Regions from separate parts of the Enterococcus spodopteracolus genome, predicted to be linked through region 2. Evidence: a T-box and tRNA genes for the amino acid it is inferred to sense, from the RefSeq annotation. Region 2 holds a T-box; the other holds one or more tRNA genes.
What was found. A T-box is a leader RNA that pairs with one kind of tRNA and senses whether it is charged. The one in region 2 lies ahead of leuS (leucine--tRNA ligase), so its partner is inferred to be a tRNA-Leu.

Region 1: it encodes a tRNA-Leu, which carries the amino acid that the T-box ahead of leuS (leucine--tRNA ligase) is inferred to sense. The anticodon was not compared.

What each region holds. Positions count from the first base shown of each region.
Region 1 covers NZ_JARJHD010000005.1:150,492-158,167, forward strand. The annotation lists gene P3R27_RS08655 (HAD-IC family P-type ATPase) at 1-1,095, opposite strand, end outside; gene P3R27_RS08660 (MerR family transcriptional regulator) at 1,267-2,043, shown strand; gene nagA (N-acetylglucosamine-6-phosphate deacetylase) at 2,141-3,289, opposite strand; gene P3R27_RS08670 (helix-turn-helix domain-containing protein) at 3,364-4,200, opposite strand; gene P3R27_RS08675 (hypothetical protein) at 4,355-4,492, shown strand; gene P3R27_RS08680 (pyridoxal phosphate-dependent aminotransferase) at 4,633-5,850, opposite strand; gene P3R27_RS08685 (hypothetical protein) at 5,984-6,145, opposite strand; tRNA gene P3R27_RS08690 (tRNA-Leu) at 6,262-6,345, shown strand; gene P3R27_RS08695 (SHOCT domain-containing protein) at 6,681-7,319, shown strand; partial or broken gene P3R27_RS08700 (DUF5960 family protein) at 7,414-7,676, shown strand, end outside.
Region 2 covers NZ_JARJHD010000013.1:7,517-15,192, reverse strand. The annotation lists gene P3R27_RS11895 (BglG family transcription antiterminator) at 1-36, opposite strand, end outside; gene P3R27_RS11890 (PTS cellobiose transporter subunit IIB) at 57-371, opposite strand; gene P3R27_RS11885 (hypothetical protein) at 672-3,605, opposite strand; gene leuS (leucine--tRNA ligase) at 4,155-6,569, opposite strand; T-box leader at 6,660-6,872, opposite strand; gene P3R27_RS11875 (LysM peptidoglycan-binding domain-containing protein) at 6,943-7,676, opposite strand, start outside.

The DNA of each region.
Region 1 (7,676 bases), on a different contig from region 2:
TTGTAACAAATATTCTTCGACTTTTGTAGGTGCTGCTTGTGCAAATGATTCAGGCGTATGCCAATCATTTAATGTCGCTATTTGAACTAAAGACATTTCATTTTTTGTCAATGTCCCTGTCTTATCTGAACAAATGACCGTCATCGCACCTAAAGTTTCTACTGTAGGCAATGTTTTTACGATGGCATTCTTCTTTGCCATTCGATTCACGCCAATCGACAAAATGATCGTTAAAATCGACGGCAGGCCTTCTGGAATCGAAGAAACGATCAAAGCAATGATCGCCGTAACAATATAGCCCCATGTCATGCCATAATAAAAATACGAAACAAGAGCAAGCAATAAAATCAACGCACTGATTCCTTTGAATATACCTGTATTCATTTCCTTGATTTTCTTCAATAATGGGGTTTCTTGTTCTTCAACAGTTGATAAAGAATGACTGATTTTACCGATTTGAGTATTCGAACCTACTTCAACAACTACACCTAATCCATTGCCAGATTCAACTTTTGTGCCCGAAAAAGCCATATTTATTTGTTCAGCTAATTCTGTATTTTCAGGTAAGCTCTCAACCGTTTTACTGACAGAATGTGTTTCTCCTGTTAAAATCGCCTCATCCACTTGTAAATTGAAAGATTCGATGATCCGAACATCTGCTGGTACGATATCTCCAGCAGTCAAGACTACTTGATCCCCGACGACCAAGTCTGCTGGATCGATTTCTCTTTTTTTTCCATCCTCTAAAATCACTGCTTTATCACTCAATAATCCTTTGATACTATCTAAAGAAGAAGCTGCTTTTCGTTCTTGGAAGTACCCGATCATCGCATTTAGAAAAACAACTAAAAAGATCATGCCACCTTCCATCAATGCACCAGTTGCTACTTTCAATATCGCTGCACCTAATAAGATGTACATCAACGCATCATGGAAATAAGATAAGAATTTTTGCCATTCTGGTGTTTGATCTTTTTCTTCCATTTTATTTTTTCCATATTTTTGTTGACGTTCCAGCCGATCACTCTCTGTGATATATTCTGTGACTTGAACTTGTTTGATTGTTTCTTCCGTTGACTTATTATACCATTCCATACTTTTTATCCTCCAACACTGACTAATCTATAATCAGATTACAGGTTAGAGTAACTCTAAGGTCAAGGGTTTAGTGTAAATAATTTAAAAATACTCGCTTTTTTGAATCAACTAATAGTAAAATGAGGGACAGATATAAACTATAAATAAAATCAAACGGAAGTGAATCGATTGAAAATCAATGAATTAGCAAAATTATATGATATTACCCCACATACTTTACGTTACTATGAAAAAATCGGTTTGATCCAACCAGATTATGACGATAACGGTTATCGAAATTATTCGTACAAAGAATTAGAACAACTAAATACGATTCGCGATCTGCGATATTTTGATGTCTCTTTACCTGAGATCGTCGAATATCTGAATAATAAAAATATCGATCGAACAAAAGAACTTTTACGATTTGAAATTGATTCTTTGCATCGTTTGATTGCAGAATCAAAAGAAAAAATTTCCTTATTAGATGATCGCTTACAGTTAATCTATGAAGTAGAAGATACTCCATTCAATCAACCGATCATGATGGAACATCAGTTACGTCAAGTAATCAAACACGATGAAATGACGACTAGCGATGATGTTGATTACGCATTGAAGCAGCTGCATAAAAAATATGAGAAACACCTCAGTGCCAACAATCAAAATTTATTTGGAAGTATCTTACATGAAGAGTCAGATCCTTTTGCCTATCAAGTCTTTTATTTTTATCCAGAAACTGCCTCTTTGATCAATGAGGTGTCCACGTTACCATCCGGGAAATACTTGACCTACACTTACCAAGGAGCCTATGAGCAACAAGTCACAGGCATTCAAAAATTGAAAAAATATGCACAAACACATCAACTAGAATTAAAAAGTCCATTTTATGAACTCTATCTTGTAGATTTCCATGAAACCAATGACCAGAATGAATTTATTACACGCTTAGAAGTATTGATCTAGTAACCAACTATTTATCTAAAAAACACCACAAAAAAACAGCCAAAAGAGAGTAAAGCTAAGAGTTGCTTCTTCCTTTTGGCTGTTCATTTATTCTTTTTTACGCATGATAACGTTCAATACCATCTAAATAAGTGGCATCTAAGGTCATGTCAGGATTCAAGACGATGAAATCAGCATCTCTTCCTTTAGCAATCTTTCCACATGTATCGTCGATTTTACAGCTAACTGCAGGAACGTACGTAGCCATCATGATTGCTTGTTCTGGTGTAGCTAAGCCCCAATCTACGACATTTTTGATTGCTTCTTTTAATCTTAGGATACTTCCAGCTAGATTTCCAGATTCTAAGCGAGCCGTTCCATCTTTTACGACTACCGGGAACTCACCTAAATTGTAGTTACCATCAGGCATCCCACCCGCCATCATGCAATCCGTGATCAGAGCCACATGTTCATGTCCTGCTTTTTCCATCAGGATCTGTGCTGCATTTGGATGGACATGGTGACCGTCACAAATTAACTCAGAAAATACGTGATCCAATGATAATAATGCGCCGACCATACCTGGCTCACGATGGTTCAAGCCGCGCATCCCGTTAAACGCATGAACAAACACGCTTGCACCTGCTTCAACAGCTGCTTGTGCTTCATTGATCGTTGCATTACTATGACCTAAAGCAACTACAACGCCTTCATCTGTCACTTGTTTTACAAATTCTTCTACACCTGCGCGTTCTGGTGCTAATGCGATTTTTTTGATCAATCCGCCTGAAGCTTCTTGCCATTCATTAAAGACTGCCAAATCGGGGTCGCCAAAATAACTTGGGTTTTGCGCACCTTTATGCTCTTCTGTAAAGAATGGTCCTTCAAAATAGATCCCTTTGATTTTAGCCCCAGGAACTTCATGGTACATTTTTCCAATCGTCTCTGCCACATCTCTTAGACGTTCTTTACTAGAGGTTAATGTTGTAGGTAAAAAGGCAGTTACCCCACAAGATAACAAGCCTTCTGACATAGCTTTGATTCCTTCTGCGTCATTATCCATAACGTCGTGATTCATAAATCCATGAATATGTGTGTCTACAAGTCCAGGGGCAATCCATTTACCGCTTTGATCAATGATCGTTACTTCACCAGCTGGTTTTTCTGAAAGATATTCGCCAAAAAGCCCATCAGTGATTTCAAGATATCCAGTGTTTTTCACACCAGATGCTAAAAAGAATTTGTCAGCATAGATATAAGTTCTCATTCTATTCTCTCCTTTGATGATCTACCTTTAAATTACTCTTATTTACGAAAGAAGTCAAGAATGGTCTACACCATTTATATACTTTTAGCAATCTTTTTTACTGCTTGAGCTAATTCTTCATAAAACAATGCTTTTGATAGTTCATTTTGCTGTTTGTAAATCAAACTTTTTAGAATAAATAAATCATTTAAATAATAATAACTATTTTTTTCTTGTGCCCAACGAATCCCTTGATTCACTTGTTCAAGAGCTGCTTGGCGTTCTCCTTGATGAAATAGAAAACTACCATAATTATAAAAAATCTGCGTCAATTCGCTTTTGTTGTGCTCGTTGATCGTATCATGCAAGAGTTGGACACTACGACTTAAATAATATCTTGCTTCTGTACTTCTCCCTGCAACCCCATAGACTTTACCAATACAGCTGATCAATTGAATCTCGATATCACAGACATGTGTCCGATCTTTTTGGCTGGAGTAAGTCAATGCTTCTTTCAAGTAACTAAGTGCCTTTACTAGGTTTTTCCTTAATGTAAATTCACAAACACCTAAATAATAATAATACCGTTGAAAATCCTCAGCTGAATAGAGATTCTCTGTCACCTTCGCTGATTTTAGTTCTTGTTCTAATTTACGATAATCTCTTTTTAAAAAGTATAGATCCAGAAGATCAAACTGTCTAGTTGCTGCTCGAATCTTGTCCTTGGATAAGTTCATTACATAATCGATCGTTACACCAAGCCTGTGACAGATCTGAGCCATCACTAATACATTTGGTAACTCTTCGTTATTTTCGATTCTACTCAGCACACTTTGAGAACAAATGCCTTGTGAAAGCATTTGTTGAGTCATTTTTTGTTCTTTTCGGATTTCTTTGATGATCGTACCAAAGGAATCGACTAATGCTTCCATAAGTATCCCCCTCTCAAAAAAAATATGCGTATTCGCATGACTACATGTATTGTACTTGACTACTTTGTAAACTTCAAGAAAAGTCCAATAGCAATGAATCATTTTTCAAAAATTGACATTAAAAAAAACGCCTCGGTATCGAGACGGCTTTTAAATGAAGTCGTATTTACTTTATAAAAAAGTTGCCAATCACATCGTTTTTACTACTCGTTGGCTATTACTCGAAACTGGTTATTCGCAGGTGTTAAATGGGAATAAACCCCAGACAAAAACGGTTGATTTAGTGAAGTAAGCAAACGCCCATAAGAATCGTTGATTCCAATTTTTATAGTGATTCACTTACTTCATAAAATCTTGATTTGTCCCATCAGTTACTCGCTTACGCTTAAAGCTACCTACTTAATATGCACCACAGCCAAAATATGACAGTTCCTATCTTTGTTGATAGGTTGTCAGGAATTCACGCATTTTTTTCGCCGTTACTTTTAGATCGTCTAATTTTGGTAAGTAAACGATTCTGAAGTGGTCTGGATCAGGCCAGTTAAAACCACCTCCGTGAACAAGTAAAATCTTATGCTCGTGCAGAAAATCTAATACGAACTGCTCATCATTGGTAATATTGAAGCGTTTCGTATCGATTTTGGGAAAGATATAAAAAGCTGCTTTCGGCTTAACTGCTGATAATCCAGGAATATCATTGATTGCATTATAGATGTATTCTCTTTGTTCATAGATCCGTCCACCTGGCAATAGCAATTCATCCACACTTTGGTAGCCCCCTAAGGCAGTTTGGATGATTTGTTGTGACAGGACGTTTGAACAAAGACGCATAGAGGAAAGCATATTCAACCCTTCAATATAGCCTTTTACATTTGATTTGTCACCACTCAACACCATCCAGCCGACACGGAATCCCGCCACACGATGTGATTTAGATAGGCCATTCAATGTGACAACGAATAAATCAGGTGCTAAAGTCGCAATCGGGATATGCTCTAAGCCGTCCATCACTAAACGATCATAGATTTCGTCTGAATAAATGATCAATTGATGTTCTCGTGCGATTTTCACGATTTCTTCTAATAACTCTTTCGGATATAAAGCTCCTGTTGGATTATTAGGATTGATGATCACGATTGCCTTTGTCCGACTGGTAACTTTAGATTTGATATCCTCAATATCTGGATACCATTCGGCTTGTTCATCGCATACATAATGAACTGGTTTTCCCCCAGCCAAAGAAACAGAAGCTGTCCATAAAGGATAATCTGGCATTGGCACTAATACTTCATCGCCATTGTCCAACAGCCCTTGCATACACATCGTGATCAGCTCACTGACCCCATTACCAGTATAGATATCATTGATCGTCACATTTGGAAATTTTTTCAATTGACAATACTGTTCAATCGCTTTTCGTGCAGAAAAAATCCCTTTTGAATCCGAATAGCCTTCTGAATCTCTGGCATTCATGATCAAATCACGGATCACTTCATTTGGGGCCTCAAATCCAAATGGTGCTGGATTTCCCGTATTTAATTTTAATATACTGATGCCCTCTTCTTGCATTCGTTCGGCTTCTTCAAGAACCGGTCCGCGGACATCGTAACTTACGCCTTCTAATTTGTTGGATTTTTCAAATTCTCTCATAGTGATCCAATCCCTCGTTTCAAAAAAGTTAGAAATTTCTGATTATACTCATTTATTTCCATATCATACTCCATTCATCTGGATTTTGCCACCGTTTTAAAAAAATCCTAGATGAAAATCAACTTTTTTGCTTTTATTTCTCATGCCGATCATTCCAAAGATTTGCTGCCCAATCCATAGCGATCCCGATGATCACACCTAGGAATATCCCCATGGGCAATTGTCCGAATGCAGATCCAATGATAATGCCTGCTACCATTCCTAAAATTGAAAATTCCCCATCATATTTATTCATGATTTTCCTCTTTCTTATCTTGACATCTATTTCGTTACTCGCTATGATTAAAGTGTTGTTTCTTGCAGACGTGATGGAACGGCAGACATGCCACTATTCTATAGTAGGCTTGTAAAGCAGATGTGTTGGAACTGGCAGACAAGCATGATTGAGGGTCATGTGAGCGCAAGCTCGTGTGGGTTCGAGTCCCATCATCTGCATATAATTATGTTCGTAAAGTGTCCGAACTTTGCGAACTTTTTTATTTCCTCAGAACTTTCTTCTACTGTTATATGATATGCATTGTTTATATCAATAATCCAACATCCTATAAGGGTATAGAACCTGTAGTAAATTAGCTTTTTCTATGTATGTTATCTCCATAATATGATTGTATAACCTTTTACACTCCTTGCCCTTTTTTCCACTTGACAATAGTTGATTTAAGATGAATATCATTTTTGGAACTATTTATAAAAAATGAAATTATTCAATACCGATAGGTTCTAAATTTAATTTCTGATACAATGAATTTATAAAATTATTGAAAAGAGGAATGGATATGGGTTTGTTTAGCAGCAAGGCAGATAAAGAAAAGGCGAAACGTGAAAAAGAAAATCGCAAAGCTGAAAACGAAAAAATACTAGAATACTTTAAGAACCATAGTGACTACAACGTTGGCGACATGTATTTCGATGATAAACATGGTAAAATTTTTATAAAGAAATCTCTTACAATGAACAGATCACAAGCTGTATACAATTACGATGAACTAATTAGCTACACTCCTATATTTGAAGGTGGAAAAATAAAAAAACATCACGGCATTACTCGTGCAATAGTTGGTGGAGTTATAGCTGGTCCTGTTGGTGCTGTTGTTGGAGCTGGGACTGGTGGAAAAGAATTCGATACTATTAAGCGATTAGGTTTTATTCTTCACCTTACCGAAAACCGTTCTCAAAACTACATGCTTATTATTTCAGAATCTAAAACAGACAGTTTCTTAACAAAGTCTACATTGGAAGATTATAACAACATAGCAGCTAAACTAGATCAAATCATTTCTTCAAATACTAAAGAGTCCTTTCCCTCTGGAAGCGATGCCGATGAGTTACGAAAATTCAAAGGCCTTCTTGACGACGGAATAATCACTCAAGAAGAATTTGATGAAAAGAAAAAGGAATTGTTAGGTTAATAACTTTGAGCCTGTTCAACAGGCTTTTTTCTTTACCTTCTGTTCGCTTTACAAAAAGAACGTAAGTTCGTAAAATCGAACAAGGGGGAGAGAAATGATAATCCACGAAGAGGTAATGTTGTGGTTCTTTCATGATCCAAAGAAAAAATTTGAAAAAGAACTATATAAATACTGGAATTCCGAAATTGATTTCAAACTTGTAGAAAATAAGCTGTTAATCCACTTATACTAATCAAATAAAAACTATTTTATGCTACCTGCTTCTAAGACAAAAAATAATATGAAAGTATATTTTTTATTCGATATTGTCACAGATGTTCCTAATACAAAATTGCAGCATCGAAGGTATGATTTTAA
Region 2 (7,676 bases):
CAATTGCCGCAATAACTCTTTTTCTGTTTGTTTCATTATTATCTTCCCCTATTCGTCTATATATTTTCCTCAATTAGCTCCGCTAATTTTTGGATACCCGTAGGGATAGGAACATACGCTTGGAATGGTATACTTACGACCGGTTTCCCTACTGTTTTTCCTAGTTTAACAAATTTATCTAAGTACATTGTGGTTTGAGGACTGATCAAGAACAAATCGAAATCACTTGTCTTGATTTGGTTGTCCCCTTCGGTTGCAGAAACCGCATCAACAAATACTTCTTCCCCTTTTCCTTTAAAATATTCTGTTGTTTTTGATGCCATCATAGAAGAAGACATCCCTGCGGCACAAATAATCAATGCTTTTTTCATTACGATCACTCCTCTAATTTTTTAATGGATTTCTTAGTTTTACTATAAAATGAAATCGCTTTCTTTTCAAAATAGATTTTTCCGTATCGCTTAGGAAAATAGTTATAAAATTACGTATAAAAAGAAGTCACACAATTGTGCAACTTCTTAACAATGGTTACCATTTTATTCACTCAGCGTATTTAAACATCAAATGTCAGTTTTACCACATTTTTAAATAAGTTACCGTTGTCTCTTGTCTCCTGCGAAAGACTTGCTTGAAGTTCCTTTATCTCATTCTAGTTTTTCTTTAGTAGTAACTTATGGCGCATAGAAGTTCAAGCGCATACTGTAGATTGGATGCAATGGATCAGTCAAGCTTTCAAAATCAAAGTTTTCACCAACTGTTCCAAATAATGAGAACGAAAAAGAAGTACTATGGCCTTCAATCGTCCCTAGTTCTCTGCGGTTATTCAGATTTTCACCTGATGAAATCAACATGACTTGCTTGTCATTCAGATTGTTTTTCACACCCAGATCGATTTCTGTTAGTTTTTCTGTATCTGATTGACTAACGACAGAACTCACTGAAACTTGAACTGCTCGTTCTGCATTGTTTTGGATCTGGTATGTTGGAGAAACGATACCGTTGCTTTCTTTATTTTGGGCAAAGGATACATTTGTAGGAATCGTCACATCAATGTACTCAGACGTATCTTCTAGAATCGTGACTTGACTGTTCAGTGTCCGAATATTGCCCACTTGGTCCGTTAAGGTAATTGTTACACCATGATCGCCTACCGCTAAATCTGCAAATGCGGCATTATTTTCATACGCAACTTCGACTTGAATATCTGGTAACAATGACCAATTATCAGTTGGATCCCCATCTAGAAATTCACGAGCATCTGGTACTGTTTGTCCTTTTGTGAACACTAACGGATCTTTTAATGTTCCGTCCGGAGCTGTGGTATCCACTATCTTTGGCATGGTATTTTTAAAGGTATATTCATTCCCAGCTTCATCGGTTGCTGTGATGTCCATCGGATGGTATTCACTCGGTGAATTCGGAGATAAATTAAACAAGTGTCGCTGATTTTCTAACTGAATATTTTCTAATTCCGTCCAATTATCCGTTAAATTAGTGATCAAGGAACGCAATTCTTCTTGAGTAAAATCTCGATGACGACTGGCTTCAAACACAGTCCAAATTTCTTTGACATTTCCTGTCGGCGCTTGCGTATCGACCACTCGATAGTTGACTGGATATTCCGTTTGATTCCCTCGGATATCTTGCAAACGAACATTTGCGTCATAGATGGTCGTCGAAGGTGCCACATTGACGACACTCACTACATCTCCGAACGTATTTCGTAAAGAAATATCGATTTGATCGGTGGCCGTCGTATTATCTAGTGGGTCTTCAGTAAAGAACTGCAATAACTCTTCCCTTGTCAATTCATTACTTCTTCGTGCTTGAAAATCAACAGGTGTCGTAACGACATTTCCTGTTGGTCCTTCGTTGTCTAGTTTAAATTTGACTTCTTGTAAATTTGATTGATTTCCTTGCTCATCTTCTAAACGAATATAACCTGTCTGAATAGCATCTGATGGTTTTAAATTTTGTAGGTTTATCACTGTGCCATTATCGTCAACGAGTTGAATGATGATATTTTTTGGTAAGGTCCAGTTATCATCAAGATCATCATTCAAAAACTGCATGAGCTCTGTTCGTGAAGGAATCTCTGTTGTCACTTCAGAAAGATCGATCGTTTCTGTTTTTACCGTTCCTGTTGGGGCTAATGTATCGACAATATTGATTTTTATTGATGAAACATAGCCATTATTTGATGATTCATCCGTAATGGTAAATCCATCTTCAAAAACTGTACCAGGTCTTAACTCAGATAAGTTCTGTTTATAACTCACCTTTATATTTTCTGGATATGACCAATTATCACTAAGCGTATTGATTGCAGATCGGAACTCTTCTTGAGTGAAATCACGATGTCGATTCGCTTGGATGGATGTCCACGCCGTTTTTGCTGTTCCAATAGGAGCTTCTGTATCTACAACTGTCACGTTTGTCCAAAATTGCAGAGGGTCTGCGGATGAATTTTTATCATGAAGATACACTGGTATTTTATCCTTGTAACCAGGATACCAGCCATTTCCAATACTAATCGTGGAATAACCCCAACTACCTGTACTTGGTAATGTATGAAACCAGCTTTTGATGATCGCTTCAGGGAGATTCTGATTTCTCGTAGCCTGAACTGTCACATTTTCATAAACATCAGCTGAAGCAACTGGATTGATGGTCAAGCGTCCAATTGTTTCCCCTGTATAATTGAGCTCCTTCACTTTCCTAGGTGTAGCAATATTTTCATACTGCGTTGCGACAACCGTTGAACCTAGCACGACATTTCCACGAATATCTAATGATATCGCTGTATTTCCTGTTTGTTTTCGTGTAACTGTGAAATTGATGCTTGCGGTATAGTTAGAATTCTTTGTCACTGTTGCAGAAACCTCAACAGCCGAATTACTTGATACTATATTGCCCAAATTATAAGTATTTTGGTGAGTTGAATGATTGCCATAGTACATCTGCGTGTAAAATTCGTCTGGCATTCCTGCAGGACTGTCTGTCGCAATTGACGAAATCCATCCATTACTGCCATTCGTTCTTTCAACTAAAGAATGTGTCGGTACAGTGACTGCGAATGTTGTGGATGAACCTGCAGCTGTATTTAAATCGATTGTTCGATTAATGGCATTTTGTAAGATATTTTCTAGATATGAGCTTCTACCGTGATTAGTTAACTGTCTGACATTTTCTGTAGATAAATTCAATCGTCCCAAATAGGCAGATAAAAGACTTTCATCAAGTGGTGGGACTTCTTGTGTTGCTACTGTTTCTACTGTCTCCAATATCTCCTCTGCCACTTCTTCTTGTGATTCAGGAATGTTCGGTACTTCTGGTAGTTCTTCGTGAATCATTTGTTCTTGTTCTTCGACCACTTCAGTGGTCGTTTCAGACGAGTAGCTTTCTGGTTGCTCTTCGTGAATCATTTGTTCTTGTTCTTCGACCACTTCGGTGGTCGCTTCAGACAAGTGGCTTTCTGGTTGCTCTTGTGTAATCTCTGCACTAGTTGTCGGTTCATTTTCTATGGCCATTACTACTGAAGGCAGCAACACATGTTGAAACAATAGAAATGACGCAGCGATAATTCTTATTTTTTTTGCTTTCAAAGCTTCTCTCCTCTCTCTTATTTTTTGACAATACATTTCGTCATCGATCTTTTATGGATAAAAAGAGCGTTATAAATAATCGTCTAAAACAATCTACTTGATCGTCAGTTCTCTGCAAAGTACACCTGTAAATAAAAGATATGTAGTTAGCTCAGGTCCCTTCACAAAAGCAAGATCATGTATATGAAATCGATCATCCACTCCTCTCTACAAAGTAAAAAATATATATGTCCTATAGATATTATCTATAATTTCCAAATACTAATAAAATCTTTTTTTACCATTAGCAAGGTAAAAAAATACTCCACACATTAACTCTAATTGATAACTATTGTTTTCCGACTTTATATTTTACTTATTTTCACTAGATTGCTTACTATTTCTTGAACAAAAGGAGTTAACTAGATAGAGTAAAAATGAGCGAGCATCACTGATAATAATATTTCCCTCAAAAAGAAATTTATAAAAAACCACATTCTCATGAAATCTAAATGATTTTCATGCGAATGTGGCATCTCATTTTTATACTTTTTTATTAATGCTTACTTATTAATTTGCGACGATGTTGACTAATTTATTGGGAACCACGATCACTTTTCTGATTGTTTTTCCTTCTAATTGTTCTTTGATACTATCATCGTCCATCGCTGTTTTTTCTAGTTCTTCTTTTGATAAGTCACGTGCAACACTGGCTTTTGCACGAACTTTTCCATTGATTTGGAAGACGACTTCTACTTCATCTTCAATCAAAGCAGCTTCATCATAAGTTGGCCATGGTGCATAAGAAAGATCTTGTTCATTGCCTAAGATCGCCCATAGCTCTTCCCCAATATGAGGAGCGATTGGTGCTAGCAATTGAACGAAGCCTTCGATATATTCATAAGGTAAGGCATCGACTTTATATGCTTCATTGACAAAGACCATCAATTGAGAAATCGCTGTATTGAAATGTAGATTTTCGTAATCTTCTGTGACTTTTTTAACTGTTTGGTGATATACTTTGTCAAGTTTACCGTCATTCAGTGTCGTGATCCGATCACGCATTTTATTGTTTTCGTCCACGATCAAGCGCCAAACACGATCTAAGAATTTACGGCTACCTTCTAATCCATTTTCACTCCAAGCAATCGATGCGTCTAATGGGCCCATGAACATTTCGTAGAGACGTAACGTATCCGCACCATATGCTTCTACGACATCGTCAGGATTGACGACATTGCCACGAGATTTAGACATTTTTTCGTTGTTTTCTCCAAGGATCATTCCTTGATTGAACAATTTTTCAAAAGGCTCTTTTGTTGGTACCACGCCAATATCGTAAAGAAATTTATGCCAGAAGCGAGCATACAATAGGTGAAGTACCGCATGTTCTGCCCCACCGATATAAATATCTACTGGTAACCATCGTTCTAGTTTTTCATAGTTAGCTAATTCTTTTTTATTATGTGGATCGATATAGCGTAGGTAATACCATGAGCTTCCTGCCCATTGTGGCATCGTATTCGTTTCACGACGGCCTTTTTTACCTGTTTTAGGATCAACGACATTGACCCACTCGTCAATGTTTGCTAATGGTGACTCCCCTGTGCCACTTGGTTGGATATTGCTTGTTTTTGGTAAACGTAGTGGTAATTCTTCTTCTGCTACTGTTGTCACTGTGCCGTCTTCCCAATGGATGATTGGGATTGGTTCTCCCCAATAACGTTGACGAGAAAATAACCAATCACGCAAGCGATAGCTGACTTCTTTTTTCCCAACGCCATGTTCTTCCAACCATTGATTCATCGCATCGATGGCTTCTTTTTTATTCAATCCGTTCAAGAAATCAGAATTGATATGCGCACCATCTTCTGTGTAGGCAGCTGTTGAAGTATCGCCACCTTCGATGACTGGTAAGATTTCTAGATCAAACGCTTGTGCAAACTCGTAATCACGTTCATCATGTGCCGGTACTGCCATGATCGCACCTGTGCCATAAGAAGCTAACACATAATCAGCGATCCAGATAGGGATTTCCTTACCATTTACTGGGTTGATCGCATACGCCCCTGTAAATACGCCGGTTTTTTCTTTAGCAAGATCTGTTCGTTTAAGATCTGATTTTTTCGCTGTCTCTGCGATATACGCTTCGACTGCTTCTTTTTGTTCTGGAGTTGTGATCTCACGAACTAAGTCTAGCTCTGGTGCTAGCACAGAGTAGGTTGCCCCAAATAACGTATCTGGACGTGTGGTAAAGACCGTATATTCTTTGTCTGTGCCAGCCACTTTAAACGTGATATTTGCTCCGACTGAACGACCGATCCAGTTACGTTGCATTTCTTTGATGCTTTCGGGCCAATCCACAAGCTCGAGGTCATCGATCAAACGATCTGCATAAGCGGTGATTTTCAGCATCCATTGACGCATTGGTTTGCGGATGACATCATAGCCACCACGTTCACTTTTGCCGTCGATCACTTCTTCGTTTGAGATCACTGTACCTAGTTCAGGTACCCAGTTCACTGCTACTTCTGCTTCATAGGCTAACCCTTTTTCATATAATTTAGTAAAGATCCATTGTGTCCATTTGTAGTACTCGGGGTCTGTTGTGTTGACTTCACGATTCCAATCGTAACTAAAACCAAGTGAATTGATTTGGCGACGGAAGGTTTCAATATTTTTTTGCGTAAATTCTGCAGGGTCATTCCCTGTATCCAATGCGTATTGTTCTGCTGGTAGTCCAAATGCATCCCACCCCATTGGATGTAACACGTTGAAACCTTGACTACGTTTGAAACGTGCTAAGATATCTGTTGCAGTATAGCCTTCTGGATGCCCAACATGTAGACCTTGTCCTGATGGATATGGAAACATATCCAACGCATAGAATTTTGGTTTGTCTGGTTCATCATGCGTATTGAAGGTGTTATTTTTTGCCCAATATTTTTGCCATTTTTTTTCAATTTCTTTGTGATTATAGCTCATCTTGAACCCCCTATTTTGATGTAATGATCTGTTTTTCTTTTAGCATCTGGCCTTGAAAAACAAAAAAATCCTATAAAAAGATTGCTCTTTTTATAGGACGTAATCTACGTGGTACCACCTAATTTTGCCTTACTAAACAAGGCCTTGAACGTTGTAACGGTCGTCACCGCCTCTGCTTACTGGGAGAACTGTTCAGCAGGTGCAACTCAAAGGCGAGTTCAAAAGCGTCCGTACACATTTTCACCAACCATGTGCTCTCTAAAACTTTCGACTTTTTACTACTTCCTTTTCAAACGTTGATCAACTAAATTTTTAGTAGCTTCATAGTAACAAATATTATTGAATCAATCAACTATTATTTCAGTCAGATCGATTATTTTGCAACGATCAAACTTTGCCCTGGGTAGATAAAGTTATTTTTGATGTTGTTCCACTCGATCAATTGCGCCATTGAGATGCCATGGCTATCAGCTACACCCCAAACGGATTCACCTGCTTTGACCGTGTAACGTTTGCCATCATTAGACGTAGGTGCTGCTGTTGTATTTCCTTTTTTCACGACCACTTTTTGGCCTGGATAAATGAAATTATTTTTGATATTGTTCCATTCAATCAGTTGATCCATCGTGATGCCGTGTTTATCAGCTACACCCCAAACAGATTCACCTGCTTTGACCGTATAGATCGTATCACCAGACGTTGATGTGTTCGTTGCTGCTGACGTATTCGGTGTGCTTGGCGCAGCTGCCGGCGTTGTTGTCGGTGTAGATGTTGGTGCTGCTGTACTACCACCTTTTACGATCAGTTTTTGACCTGGATAGATGAAGTTATTTTTGATATTGTTCCATTCAATCAATTGGTTCATCGAGATCCCATTTTTATTTGCGACGCTCCACACCGATTCACCTGCTTTGACCGTGTAGGTGCCTGATCCTTGACTTGCTGTGTTTGAAGTCGTTGGATTATTCGTCGTTGTTGAAGGTGCTGGACTCGTTGATGCAGTGCTTGATGCGCCACCATTTGAAACAACCAACTGTTGTCCTGGGTAAATAAAGTTGTTCTTGATGTTGTTCCATTGGATCAACTGGGCCATTGAGATACCGTGGG